DNA from 3 places in the Roseibium sp. RKSG952 genome. Region 1 is predicted to be linked to each of the others. Evidence: riboswitches for the same ligand, from Rfam matches in the RefSeq annotation. Region 1 holds a riboswitch; each other region holds the start of a gene.
The links. Region 1 has a riboswitch for S-adenosylmethionine ahead of E1297_RS31965 (hypothetical protein). Riboswitches for the same ligand answer to the same signal wherever they lie in the genome.
Positions count from the first base shown of each region.

Region 2: it holds a riboswitch for S-adenosylmethionine, as region 1 does, so the genes downstream of both, E1297_RS05375 (O-succinylhomoserine sulfhydrylase) here and E1297_RS31965 (hypothetical protein) in region 1, are expected to answer to the same signal.
Region 3: it holds a riboswitch for S-adenosylmethionine, as region 1 does, so the genes downstream of both, metZ (O-succinylhomoserine sulfhydrylase) here and E1297_RS31965 (hypothetical protein) in region 1, are expected to answer to the same signal.

Region 1 is NZ_SMMF01000948.1:82,200-84,398, reverse strand. It holds gene E1297_RS31975 (hypothetical protein) at 1-52, shown strand, start outside; gene E1297_RS31970 (acyl-CoA thioesterase) at 269-622, shown strand; gene E1297_RS31965 (hypothetical protein) at 612-932, opposite strand; SAM-I-IV-variant riboswitch at 977-1,100, opposite strand; gene E1297_RS31960 (NADP-dependent oxidoreductase) at 1,245-2,199, opposite strand, start outside.
Region 2 is NZ_SMMF01000745.1:2,734-4,932, forward strand. It holds gene E1297_RS05370 (2'-deoxycytidine 5'-triphosphate deaminase) at 1-699, opposite strand, end outside; SAM riboswitch at 815-894, shown strand; gene E1297_RS05375 (O-succinylhomoserine sulfhydrylase) at 933-2,132, shown strand.
Region 3 is NZ_SMMF01000963.1:337,855-340,053, forward strand. It holds gene E1297_RS47760 (2OG-Fe(II) oxygenase) at 1-190, shown strand, start outside; gene metZ (O-succinylhomoserine sulfhydrylase) at 234-1,424, opposite strand; SAM riboswitch at 1,486-1,563, opposite strand; partial or broken gene E1297_RS47770 (glutathione S-transferase N-terminal domain-containing protein) at 1,686-2,199, shown strand, end outside.

The DNA of each region.
Region 1 (2,199 bases):
GACGGTTCTGACCATCTGGGAAATTGCGAGACTGCCGGAGGTCATGGGCTGATCATGCAGAAAACATCCAAGCGCGCGATTTTTTGGCCCGTCTTTCTGATCTGGGTCGCCGCACCCATGCCGTTATGGATCACTTTCCTTCTGGTGATGATCTACGGATAAAGGTTCTTTCCCTTCTCGTGTCCGCTCGCTACTGTCTGTTTGAAATGGTCACGGGAGAGCGGACTTGAGCGACGAAACACCTATTGGCGACTTGACGCTTCAAACCATGGCAATGCCGGCCAATACCAATGCGGCCGGGGACATTTTTGGCGGCTGGGTGCTGTCACAAATGGATTTGGCGGGTGGAATTGCCGCCGGTCAGCGGGCGGGCGGACGGGTCGTCACCATTGCTGTCGACAAGATGAAATTCATCCGGCCGGTTCATGTCGGGGATGTGTTGTGTATCTACAGCAGCATCGCGCGGATCGGGACATCGTCAATGGAAATCCGCCTTGAAGCCTGGGCCTTGCGTCACCGGTTCGGCCAACGCGAGAAGGTCACCGAGGCCAACTTCACCATGGTTGCCGTTGACGAGGACGGGCGCCCGACACCGATCCCGAAGGTGCCGGTTACCCTTTAGCCGCAGGGCGCGGGCGGCGGCGATTGAGAATGTCGGCAAAAAGTGGTTCGTCGACGATGCAGGTGCAGCCACTCGCCCAGAACTTCAGGAGTGTTTCAAGCCGCTGGAGCTTGTCTTGTCTTGGAAGCGGGGGGGTGTGGCGCGGCAGACCGCCCAGGATTTTCAGGCTGTCGATGCGGGCCAAAACGCAACTTTCTGCAGCGTCTTCCCAAACATCAGACCGGTCGGCAGCGTTCCCGGACAGAATGCCGTTGCAATCACTGTGTGCGATCAGCTGGGCAGCGCGGCCCGCGATTGGATCCTGATACAATAAATCCTCCGTCGGTTCCCCGAGGAGGACTGGCGCATGTTTATGCCTAACCGCTTGATTGCCAATGCGTCTTTCAAAAAAGCGCGTCAGCCACATCCCTGAATGCGGAAACCACCTTGCCCGGCCGGCAGGTTGGCGAGGGCGCCAGCCCTTCTCTTGATGATGGCGGCCTTATGCCATGGCTTTTGAGCCTTGGCAATACGGAAGAACCGCGTGCCGGACGCGTTCTGCAAGCAGTCCGGCAAGATCGGCGATATGTTAGGAGCGTGAGCCGGGGGGCGCGCCCCGGCTCGATCTGGGAAGCGCGCGTGATCAGAGGTCGGAAACCTTGACCACAAGCTTGCCCTTGTTGGTGCCGTCGAACAGTTTGCCGAAGGCGGCTGGAGCGGTTTCTAGACCGTCAACGATGTCGAGCCGGTACTTGAGCTTGCCCGCCTGCATCAGCTTGCCGAGTTCCGCGAAGATTTCCGGATATTCGTCAAAGTGATCGGTCATCACAAAGCCCTTGAACGTCAGGCGCTTGCGGATCAGTGCCGTGAGGTCCGGGTATTCGTCCGCACGTTCACCGTTGTAGACGGAGATGAAGCCGCAAAAGACCATTCGGCCAAAGGCCTTCATGTTGTTGAGCGCGGCCGCGAACGGCTTGCCGCCAACATTTTCAAAATGAAGGTCAAGACCTTCCGGAGCGAACTCGCGCAGGCCTTTCTCCAGATCGTCGGTCTTGTAGTTCAGAGCTGCATCGAAGCCGAGGTCGTCGACCAGCCATTTGCATTTCTCGTCGGTACCGGCAATCCCGATCACTCTGAGGCCAAGCGCCTTGCCGATCTGACCGACCAGCGAACCGACCGAGCCTGCTGCGCCTGTGACACAAAGCGTTTGACCGGCTTTCGGTTCGCCGGTCTTCACAAGACCATGATAGGCGGTTGCGCCTGCGAGGCCGAAGACACCCATATAGGCTTCCATCGGGACGGTCTGCGGGACGACATTCAATTGGCCCGGAGCAACATCGAGATACCTGGTCCATCCGGTAAAGCCGCTGACCCAGTCGCCTGCCTTGTAGGCGTCCGTCTTGCTCTCTTCGACAACACCGATGCCGAGCGAGCGCATCGTGTCGCCAAGCGGGACCGGCGGAACGTAGGAATCGGTGCTGGGGGAAACCCAGCCGCGCATGGCAGGGTCAAGCGATACGTATACCACCCGGACGCGTGCCTGTCCGTCTGCGAGAGGAGAAAGCTCTTCCTCGATCCTGTCGAAGTGTTCATCTGTC
Region 2 (2,199 bases), on a different contig from region 1:
GCCGGGCAGATCCACGTCGACAAGGCCGGAATGCTGCTTGGCGCGGTAGCCGACCAGACTGCCCTCGCCGGTGCCTTTCAGATCGATCGACAATTGCACGCCACCACCGATGCGCTCGTTGCCGCCGCTGACCAGGGTATGGCTCCGGTGCACCTCTTCAAGCTCCGCATCCGGGATCAGCGCGGCGCCCCGGCGGAACCGGATCTGGCTCAGGCGCGAACCGGTGCGGACAAGGATCGGGAAGGTGAGGGGAGAAATCTCCGCGTAGAGCGGGCCGTCATACCCGGCAGGCACGGTGTCGAAGGCGAGGCCTTCATTGGTGATCACCCGGGTGAACACGTCAAGCCGGCCGGTGGAGCTCTTCGGGTTGGCGGTGGCGGAAATGTCGGCGGGCAGCCGCAGGCTTTCCTGAAGCGGAACGATGTAAACGCAGCCGGTTTCCAGAACCGCGCCGTCCGACAGGTCAAAGGCATGCAGCTTCAGCGCATCAAGACGGGCCTCGACCGACACGCCGGGGCCGGGCAGGAAACTGGCGCGCACCCGGTAGGCCTTGTTGCCGAGCCGCAAATCGAGGCTGGCGGGCTGGATCTGACCGTCGACCGGTGGCATCTCCGCCGCAATGGCGCCCGCGTCAAACATCTGCCTGATCGTATGGGCCGGCAAGATGCCCTGCGTGCTTTGTCCGGTCTGTCCGCTCATGGGTGCCCCAATTTCTTGTTTTTTCCTTTCGAACAGGCCTTAACGGATCGAAGCGCTGGCGCCAACCCGAAATTATTTAGCCAGATTGACCTTGCGGATCTTTTGCCGTATTTCCATCTCCATTCGTGGTGATTTGGGCCGGCCGGCTTGCAGCCACGTTAAACAAGTTGCTAAAAAGGCCGGGTTGCAAAAACCCCGGTCCTGGCCGGGGTTTTTGCATTTGGAGCATTGGAATGGCGCATAACGACAAGAACGGCTCACAAACCTGGCAACCGGCCACGCAGCTGGTGCATGGTGGCACGACCCGCTCGCCCTTTGGCGAAACCTCCGAGACCATCTATCTGACCCAGGGATTTGTCTATGCGGGCGCAGAAGCCGCGGAAGCCCGCTTTAACGGCGATGATCCCGGTTTCGTCTATTCCCGTTATGCCAATCCGACCGTTGCCATGTTCGAGGACCGGATCAAGGGTCTGGAAGGTGCTGAAGCCGCGCGGGCAACCGCCAGCGGCATGGCTGCCGTCAATCTGGCCCTGATGGCCTCGGTCAAGGCGGGTGATCATGTGGTGGCGGCCAAGGCGCTGTTCGGCTCCTGCCGCTATATTGTCGAGACCCTGCTGCCGCGTTTTGGCGTCGAGTCCACGCTGATCGACGGCACCGATCTCGACCAGTGGAAGGCTGCGGTCAAGCCGAACACCACGGCACTCTTTCTGGAAAGCCCGACCAATCCGACGCTGGAGATCATCGACATCGCCGCCGTTGCCGACATCGCCAAGTCGGCCGGTGCGCGTCTGATTGTCGACAATGTGTTTGCCACGCCGATGTTCCAGTCGCCGCTGAAGCTTGGCGCCGATGTGGTGGTCTATTCGGCGACCAAGCATATTGACGGGCAGGGCCGGTGTCTGGGCGGTGTCGTTCTGTCCGATGAAGACTGGATCACCGACGAAGTGATGCCACTGGTCAAGCATACCGGGCCGCATATGAGCCCGTTCAGCGCCTGGGTTCTGCTGAAGGGGCTCGAAACCTTGCCGCTCCGCGTGGCCCGTCAGGCCGAAAGTGCCGGCCAGATCGCCGATTTCCTCGCCAGCCGCAACAGCATCGCGCGGCTGATCTATCCGGGCCGGGACGATCATCCGCAGGCCGAAATCGCCAGGCGTCAGATGACCGGCGGCTCGACCATGCTGGCCTTCGAGATGGACGGCGGCAAGGAAGCGGCGTTCCGTTTCACCAATGCGCTGAACCTGATCAAGATCTCCAACAATCTGGGCGATGCCAAAAGCCTGATCACCCACCCGGCGACGACCACTCACCAGTCCATCGGCGAAGAGGCCCGGGCCGAACTCGGCATTTCCGATGGCATCCTGCGCCTGTCTGTCGGGCTGGAAGACCCGGCCGACCTCTTGTCCGACATCGAACAGGCCCTGAGCGCGGTATAGGGCTGGCTACGTCCAATCATGCTGTGAACGCCCTGAATGGTGAAGCCGGCCATTCAGGGCTTCCTTG
Region 3 (2,199 bases), on a different contig from region 1:
TGACGATCAAAGCAAGGTCATAACGCTTAGCCCGGGCACGTTGAACGTGTTTAAGGGAAAGAACACCGCCCACCGGGTAACCCCGGTTGGTGGCGACAAAGCCCGCGTGATCGCTGTCTTTTCCTATTACGAAAACCCCGGCGTCACCTTTACCGAAGCCGAGCGGATCGGTTTTTACGGACGCGCCTGAGGCAAATTCCCCCTGCAGCGGGTAAGCGCTGCAGGGTTGTCATTTAGTTCTGCGAAGCTTCAAGCGCTTGTTGGATATCAGCCAGAAGATCCCCAGCATCTTCCAGACCAATCGAAAGACGGATCAGACCGGGCGTGATCCCCAGTTCGTCTTTCTGCTCGTCACTCAGCCGCTGATGCGTGGTTGTGGCAGGATGAGTCGCGATAGATTTGGCATCCCCCAAGTTGTTCGAAATCACCGGAATGTTCATCGCATTCAGGAACGCAAAGGCCGCAGATTTCCCGCCCTTGATATCCAGCGACAAAACCGTACCGCCCTTACCGCCCAACTGCGACTGGACCAGAGCATTCTGCGTATGCGTCTTGAGCCCCGGATACAGGGTACGCTCCAGCGCAGGATGGCCTTCCAATGCTTCGGCGATCTGCTGCGCAGTCTCTGCTTGGGCGTTGACGCGCAATGCGATGGTTTCCAGCCCCTTGAGCATGATCCATGCATTAAACGGGCTCAGCGCGCCACCTGTATGCTTCAGATACGGCTCAACAGTTCCGCGGATAAACTCCTTAGTTCCGATAATGACACCGCCCAGCGCACGTCCCTGACCGTCAATATGCTTGGTTGCGGAATAGACCACCACGTCTGCGCCCTGCTCAATCGCGCGGGAGAATACGGGCGTCGAGAATACATTGTCCACAACAACAGTCGCACCAACCGCATGCGCCAGCTTGGATACGGCAGCGATATCAATCACTTCCAGAGTGGGGTTCGACATCGACTCGAAGAAGACAGCTTTGGTATCCGGACGAATGGCCGCCTGCCACTGCTCAAGATCAGTGCCATCAACAAAGGTGACCTCAACCCCATAGCGGGCCAGGATGTTTTCCAGAATATAAAGACAGGAACCGAACAATGCCTTGGCCGAAACAACGTGATCGCCCGCCTTCAGCATGGAAGTCAGTGCACCATTGACCGCCGCCATACCCGATGCCGTGGCGAACGCATCCTCTCCGCCTTCCAGCGCGGCAATGCGTTGTTCGAACATTGAAACAGTGGGGTTGCCGTAACGGGCATAGATGAACTCGTCCGGGCCACATTCCAGAAACCGTGCCTCGGCCTGTTCAGCATTGTCGTAGACAAAACCCTGCGTCAGGAAAATCGCCTCGCTCACCTCGTTGTACTGGCTGCGGCGAACGCCTCCATGGACGGCTTGGGTGCGTTTGTTCCAGTTCTCGCTCATCTCATTCCTTTCAGCCTCCGGCAGAGGCAAACAAAAAACCCCAGACGCGGCCAAGCGAAAGGGGTCTTTCATCCTGACCTTTTAGCGGTGTTGTTTAGCGTGGCCCGCAATCCGGTAACAAATCGCCACGAAGCTTCTGCGACGCAAATACGCCGGGCGTCCTTAGCAGTCAAGCCCGGCCGCAACCCTGTCACGCTTTCGTAACTCCCCCTTGCCGATTGCAGAGAAAACCGCATGATCCTTTCAATCTGAGGAGACACCATGATCGATCTGTATTTCTGGCCCACGCCGAATGGCTGGAAAGTATCCATCGCATTGGAAGAGATGGAGCTTGCCTACACCACTCATCTGATCAACATCGGCAAGGGCGATCAGTTCGACCCGGACTTTCTTAAAATCGCACCAAACAATCGAATGCCCGCCATTGTCGATCCGGATGGCCCGGACGGGGCACCGGTTTCGGTGTTCGAAAGCGGCGCAATCCTGATGTATCTGGCCCGCAAGACAGGGCGTTTCTACGGCAAGACCGAACGCGACCGCATCGCGGTCGAGGAATGGCTGATGTGGCAGATGGGCGGCGTCGGCCCGATGGCCGGTCAGGCACATCATTTTCTGAAATACGCACCTCAACTGGACCCGCCACAGAACCTCCCCTACCCCAAAGACCGCTACCGTTCCGAGGTTGCGCGCCTCTATGGGGTGCTGGATCGCCGACTGGCCGAAAACGAATATGTTGCCGGAGATTTCTATTCGATTGCCGACATGTCGATCTGGG